Regions from separate parts of the Kineococcus esterisolvens genome, predicted to be linked through region 1. Evidence: riboswitches for the same ligand, from Rfam matches in the RefSeq annotation. Region 1 holds a riboswitch; the other holds the start of a gene.
The links. Region 1 has a riboswitch for cyclic di-AMP ahead of ACRYR8_RS05450 (transglycosylase family protein). Riboswitches for the same ligand answer to the same signal wherever they lie in the genome.
Positions count from the first base shown of each region.

Region 2: linked by a shared signal. The riboswitch ahead of ACRYR8_RS10870 (C40 family peptidase) and the one ahead of ACRYR8_RS05450 (transglycosylase family protein) in region 1 are both predicted to bind cyclic di-AMP.

Region 1 is NZ_JBJLRI010000009.1:66,843-70,233, reverse strand. Features, by position in the region: gene ACRYR8_RS05460 (NCS2 family permease) at 1-302, shown strand, start outside; gene ACRYR8_RS05455 (GNAT family N-acetyltransferase) at 320-862, opposite strand; gene ACRYR8_RS05450 (transglycosylase family protein) at 946-1,638, opposite strand; cyclic di-AMP (ydaO/yuaA leader) riboswitch at 1,636-1,836, opposite strand; gene ACRYR8_RS05445 (lysophospholipid acyltransferase family protein) at 2,014-2,790, opposite strand; gene ACRYR8_RS05440 (SDR family oxidoreductase) at 2,888-3,391, opposite strand, start outside.
Region 2 is NZ_JBJLRI010000028.1:21,534-24,924, forward strand. Features, by position in the region: gene ACRYR8_RS10855 (MFS transporter) at 1-196, shown strand, start outside; gene ACRYR8_RS10860 (malonic semialdehyde reductase) at 263-877, opposite strand; gene ACRYR8_RS10865 (iron-dependent transcriptional repressor DtxR) at 1,031-1,717, shown strand; cyclic di-AMP (ydaO/yuaA leader) riboswitch at 1,972-2,093, shown strand; gene ACRYR8_RS10870 (C40 family peptidase) at 2,117-3,007, shown strand.

The DNA of each region.
Region 1 (3,391 bases):
TCGTGCCCTACGAGGCCGCCACGCCCGCCCTCGTCGTCGTCGGGTTCCTGATGATGACGCAGGTCAAGGGCATCGACTGGGACGACGTGGAGATCGCGCTGCCCGCGTTCCTGACGATCGTGCTGATGCCGTTCACCTACTCGATCAGCGCCGGCATCGGCGCGGGCTTCGTGGCGCACGTCGTGCTGAAGGTCGCGCGCGGCAAGGCCCGCCAGGTGCACCCGCTGATGTGGGTCACGGCCGCCCTGTTCGTCCTCTACTTCGCGATCGACCCCGTCAAGGAGGCGTTCGGCGTCGCCTGACCCCGTCCCGCCGGCGCTCACCACACGTCGCCGCAGCGCCAGTCGCACAGCAGCCGGGCGGTGACGTCCAGCGCGCCGGCGGGGTCGTGGACGTGGACGCCGCCGTCGTCGTCGGGCGTGGCGCGCACCCCCTCGGGGGTCATCACGCCCGTCGGGCCGCTCCACACCCGCCAGCCGCGCGAGCGGTACAGCCGCGCGCCCTCGTCGGAGGCGCCCAGGAACGTCGCCTCGTGGGCCCGGCCGGCGAGGTCCTCCACGACGCCCGTCAGCGCCGCGCCGAGCCCGCGCCGGCGCTCGCCGGGAGCCACCGCGACCGCCTCCACGTAGCCCGCGCGCAACGGGCGGTCCCCGGCGACGAGGTGGCGCTGCACCAGCGCGGCGTGCCCGGCCAGGCGCCCGTCGCGGTGGGCCAGCACGTGCAGGCCGCCGAGGGCGTGGTCGAGGTCGGTGTCGTCGACGTCGCCGGCGAAGGCGTCGTCGAGCAGGAACCGCACCTCGCGCAACCGCCGCGGTCCCAGGTCGGCGGTGTGCACGACGGTCAGGTCCCACGGGGTGTCCACCGCACCAGCCTGCCGCCCCGCCCGGACGCGCGGAACCCCCCGGCGCGGTGCGCGCCGGGGGGTTCCGCGGAGGTGCGGGCCCGTCAGGGCAGGGTCAGCACCATGCCGACCTCGATGCGGGCCGGGTCGTCGCCGATGACCGCGCGGTTGGCGTTCCACAGGTTCGCGTAGCCGCCGGCCACGCCGTTGTTCACCGCGATGCGGTACAGGGTGTCGCCGGGCTGCACGGTGTAGGTGCGCGCGGCCGGAGCGGGCGCCGGGGCGGCGGCGACGGCGACGGGCTCGGGGGCCGGTGCCGGGGCGGGCGCGGGAGCCGGGGCGGGCGCGGGGTTCAGCAGCGCCTGCTCCGCGCCGGCCGGGTCCGCGGCACCGCTCAGGCCCAGGCGGCGGGAGCACGAGGGCCAGGCGCCCCAGCCCTGCCCGGCGAGGACGCGCTCGGCGACGACGATCTGCTGCTCGCGGCTGGCCAGGTCGGCGCGGGGGGCGTACTGCCCGCCGCCGAAGCCGGTCCACGTGCTGGGGCTGAACTGCAGCCCGCCGTAGTAGCCGTTGCCGGTGTTGATGTGCCAGTTGCCGCTGGACTCGCACTGGGCGAGGCGGTCCCACTCCGACACCGGGGCCGCGGAGGCACCGGGAGCGGGGGCGAGGATCGCGGCACCGGCCGCACCGGCGGCGGCTGCGGCGAGCAGACCACGGCGCACGGCACCCGAGCGCTGCTGCTGCTCGGTGCGGTGGCCGGCGGGCGTGCGGGGACGACGGAAGGACAACGCGGGCATCGAGACCTCCAACGCCTGCGAGGTGAGCTGTCGGGTTCGGGTCGAAGGTTGTTGACCCGGCCGCCCGTGGGCGGCTTCACCCCGAGGACCCCCGACCGCGCGGGGCGCGGCGGACGTCCGAGGAACCATGGGTCCCCCGCTCCTGCCCGTTGATCACTGTTCCGGCGCGGGGCGGGCAGGACTCGGCGTGTCCTCGCGACGGGCCCCCGAAAGGACTCGGGAACCTGCCGACCGTAACAAGACGGAGGCTCCGCGTACACCGGCGCGTCGACCGGGCGTCCCCCGCCGGCCCACCGTCCCGCGGGTCAGGGGGTCTGCGTGTGACGCACCTCACGCTCACGACCCCTCGAGGAGGGGCCTCGGCCCGCCGACGGGTCAGCTGTTGGCGAGCAGCTTCGCCACGGCCTCCTCGACGCGCGGCGTGAAGTCACCGGCGCGCTCCCCGGGCCGGCCGTACAGCGGCTCGCCGAACGTCACGCTGATGCGCGGGCGCCCCTTGGAGGGCCAGTTCTGCCGCGGCGGCATGGCCTCGTACGTGCCGCGCAGCGCCACCGGCACCACCGGCACCCCCGCCTCCAGCGCCAGGTACGCCGCACCCTTCTTGAACGGGCGCATCTGGCCCGTGTAGCTGCGCCCGCCCTCCGGGAAGATCACCAGGCTCCAGCCGTCGGCCAGCAGCTTCGAGGAGGCGTTCGCCCCCGGCCCGCCGCGCCGGTCCAGCGGGAACGTGCCGATCACCAGGCCGGAGGGGGCCGAGCGCCACCACACGTCGAAGAAGTAGTCCGCGGCGGCCGCGACGGCCACCCGCCGGCGCCGCCGTGGCCCCAGCGCGTCCAGCAGCACCGGCGTGTCCAGGTGCGAGGAGTGGTTCGCCACAATCACGGCGGGACCGCCGATGCCGTCGAGGACCTCCACGCCGTGCACCTCGATGCGCAGCTCCGCCCGCATCAGCGGCGTCAGCAGGACCCGCTGCAGGCCCGCGCGCACGGCCGACGCCGGCCGCGAGCGCACCCAGTCGTTGCGGTGCACCTTGCGGGGACCACCCCCGCCCGGAGCGCCGCCCGAGGCGGCCGAGGCGGCCGCGCGGCGGCGGGCCGTCGGGAAGGCCCGCGCCAGGCGGCCCAGGCCGTCCTCACCCATCAGGACGATCATGCGGTGACCTCCTCGCGCACGGCTCCGGGCGCGTTCGGCGTTCGTGACGGGCGCACGACGTCATCCTCCCACGCCCCGCCCGCGCCGCCCGGTGACCTCAGTCCGTGCCGGCCAGGACCTGCTGCGGCACCCGCAGCCGGCGGGCGGGGGAGGAGACCGCCCAGTCCGCCACCGGCCAGCGGGCGGCGCGCGCGGCCCGGAACAGCGACACGTCGGGGGAGACGGCCGTGGGGTTGCCCACCGAGCGCAGCAGCGGCAGGTCCGGGTGGGAGTCGGCGTAGGCGTAGCTGGCGGACAGGTCCGCCCCCACCACCTCGGCGTAGCGGCGCAGCCACGCCGCGCGCGCCTCGCCCACCACGGGCGGGGAGGTCAGGAACCCGGTGGCGCGCCGGTGCCCGTCCGGACCGGTCTCCTCCTCCAGGCCGGTGCACACGACCTCGTCGAACAACCCCGCCAGCGGGCGGGTCACCTGGCGCACGTCACCGGTCATGAGGACGGTGCGGTGCCCGGCGTCGCGGTGCGCCTGGATGCGGCGCAGGGCGTCCGAGGACACCTGCTGCAGGAAGCGCGGCGCGAACACGTCGTCCACGTGCGCCTCGAG
Region 2 (3,391 bases), on a different contig from region 1:
GCTCCAGGGCGTGTTCATCGTCGTGGTGGCCGGTGGGCCGCGGCTCGGCGACGTCGTGCTCGGCGGCACCGCCGAGCTCACCGGCGAGGGCACCGCCGCCCTCGCCGGCGGACTGGCGTGCGTCGTGGCGGTCCTGGCGCTGGCGCGCGCGCAGCGGGGTTTCACCCGCTACGACGCGCTGCACCCGCAACCCTGACCGGACGGACCCGGACGGTGCGGCTCAGACGGTGCGGCCCGGACGGTGCGGCCCGGACGGTGCGGCTCAGACGGTGCGGACGACCTCCTCCACCGCCAGGCGGGGCCCGCGCGGCCGGAGACCCCGGGGGTCGGCCACGCCGATGTTCACGACGGCGACGACCGCGTGCTCGCCGTCGGGGAAGAACTCCCGCTCGATGGCCACTGCGTCGATGCCGGTCATCGGCCCGGCCGCCAGGCCCACCGCCCGCACCCCGAGGATGAGGTAACCCAGCTGCAGGGCGGTGTTGAACACCGCGGTCCGCTCGCGGAAGGCGTCGTCGGCGAAGAGCGCCCGCGCGTCCGGCACGTGCGGGAACAGCCGCGGCACCTCCTCGTCGAAGCGGCGGTCGGCGGCCACGACGACGCTCAGCGGCGCCGAGCGGGTCTTGTCCCCGTTGCTGCCGCTCATCATCGTCGCGAGCTTCTCCCGCGCCGCGGGGGAGCGGACCAGCAGCAGCCGCATGGGCTGCGTGTTCATGCTGGTCGGCGGGTACTTGACGAGGTCCACGATCGCGGCGACCTGCTCGTCGGTGACGGGCTCGTCCGTGAACCGGTTCGCGGTCCGGGCGCCGGTGAACAGCTGCTCCAGCGCGGCGGGGTCGAGGGCGGGACGGGGACCGGGGACGGCTGGCGTGCTCACGGGGCTCCTCACTGGACGTCTCGCCCGCCGCAACGGGTCCCGCCGGCGCCGTGTTCCCGGCCCGTCCCCGGCCCGCCGCCCCGTCGTCCCCGCCGCGCCGCCCGCCGGGTGGACCCGTGCGAGCAGGCGGCGCCATGGCGGATGATGGGGGCCGTGAGCGACCTCATCGACACCACCGAGATGTACCTCAAGACGGTCTTCGAGCTCGAGGAGGAGGGCATCGTCCCGATGCGCGCTCGCATCGCCGAGCGCCTGCACCACTCCGGCCCGACCGTCTCGCAGACGGTGGCGCGCATGGAGCGCGACGGGCTGCTGCACGTCGGCACGGACCGCCGCCTGGAGCTCACCGAGTCCGGTCGCGCCAAGGCGATGCGCGTCATGCGCAAGCACCGGCTGACGGAGCGGCTGCTCACCGACGTCATCGGCCTGGAGTGGTCGCTCGTGCACGAGGAGGCCTGCCGCTGGGAGCACGTCATCTCCGAGGAGGTCGAGAAGCGCCTGGTCGACATCCTCGACCACCCCCACTCCTCGCCCTACGGCAACCCGATCCCGGGCCTGGAGGAGCTGGGCGAGGTCGGTGCCGCCGAGGACTTCCGCGCGGGCGTGCAGCCCCTGACGGCGGCCGGCGCGGACGGCGCCCCCGTCGTGGTGCGCCGCCTGGGCGAGCCCCTCCAGACCGACGTGGCGCTGCTGGCCCGCTTCGCCGAGGCCGGCCTGCGCCCCGGTGCGGAGGTCGTCGTGACGACGTCCGCGGGCGGCTACGACGTCTCGGTGGGCGGTGCGGTGCTGGAGCTGAGCACGGCCGAGGCGTCGCACCTGTTCGTCGACGCGCGGGACTGACCCCCGGGGCTGGTCGCGGGGGCTGCTCGGGGGCTGCTCCGGGCCGGTGCGCGGGGCTGCCCGAGGGCGGGCCGGCGCGGTCCCGTCGTCATCGGTTCGTCACGCGACTGCCACGCGGGCGTCACCGGGCCGTGACATCCGGGGTCCGGAGGGGTTATGGTCCACCCGCTTCCGTGAAAGTTCACGCAGAAGCCCTCGCGCGGACGCCGAGCCCTGCCACCGCGTCGAGGTCCCACGCACACGTGTGGCAGGGACGGGGGAACCAATTTCCCGGGCGTGATCCGACGGCCAGCCGGGCCGGGGTGAGCGTCCTTGGGGTGAAGCCGGTGCGAACCGGCCGGGCGATACTCCCGCCCGAACCCGACAGCTCACCTCGCAGGCGTCGGAGAGGCCACCACCTTGACGACTCGCGTCCAGGCGCGCCACCGTGCCGCCGAACGTCCCCGCACGCCCCTGACCGGCCTGGGCGAGGCCATCGGCCGTCGCGCTGCCGACGCCGGCCGCGCCGGCGCGGTCGCCGCCGCCACCGGTGGACTGCTGGTCACCGTCGCGCTGCCGGCCGGTGCCGCCCCCGCGGCGGCTCCCGCAGCGGTCCCCGCCGCCGTCAGCACCGCCGTCAGCGCGGGTCTGGGCACCGCCGTGGACTCCGCCTTCGGCACCACCCCGGTCGGCGTGGTCTCCGCGCCCGCCGAGGCCGCCGCCATCACCACCCTCACCGCCTTCAGCGCCGTGCCGACCCCCGCGCCCCCGCCGCCGCCGGTCGTCGTGGAGCGCAGCACGCGCTCCGCCGTGGACGCGCCCGCGGTCGAGGCGTCGGTCGACCAGTCCGTCATCGACTCGGCCCTGGCCGTCCAGGCCGCCGCCGCGGCCCCGGCCCCGGCCCCGGCCCCCGTCGAGGCGGCCCCGGCGCCGGCCCCGGCGCCCGCCCCGTCGCTGGGCCAGCAGATCCTCGCCGTCGCCGACGACTACGTGGGCGTGCCCTACGTGTACGGCGGCACCACCCCGGCCGGCTTCGACTGCTCCGGCTACACCAGCTACGTCCTGCGCCAGCTCGGCATCTCGGTGCCGCGCACCGCCAACGCCCAGCTGGGCGCCAGCGCGCGCATCTCCCGCGCCGAGGCCGTCGCCGGCGACCTCGTCTTCTTCACCGACGGCGGCCGCGCGTACCACGTCGGCATCTACGCCGGCGACGGGATGATGTGGGACGCCCCCCGCAGCGGCAAGCCCGTCCAGCTGCGCTCCGTGTGGAGCGACTCCGCGGTCTTCGGCCGCGTCGCGGCCGTCGCCTGACGTCGCCCACCCCCAGACCGGGCCCGGCACCTCCTGCGAGGTGCCGGGCCCGATCCACGTCCGCCCCCGGCACGCCGGAGCCGGGGAGCCCGGGGAGCACCTCGCGAGGCCCCTCCAGTCCGCCCCGTCGCACGAACCTCGCGCCAAACGCGTGTCCCCCCGCCCCGTCCCGACGTACAGTGCGGTCACGACGACACCACACGAGCGGGAGGCGAGCGTGTCCGACCCCACGGCCGTGCAGCGCGCGCGCTCCTGCGCGCCCCGTCCCCAGTCGCCCCCGACGACAGTGGGGGTACCCGCGGTGCGCCGGTGCGCGCACGTGCGCCAGCACGTGCATCCCGCCGCGCACGTCGTCGCTCCCAGAGGCGCCGCCCCCACCGGGGT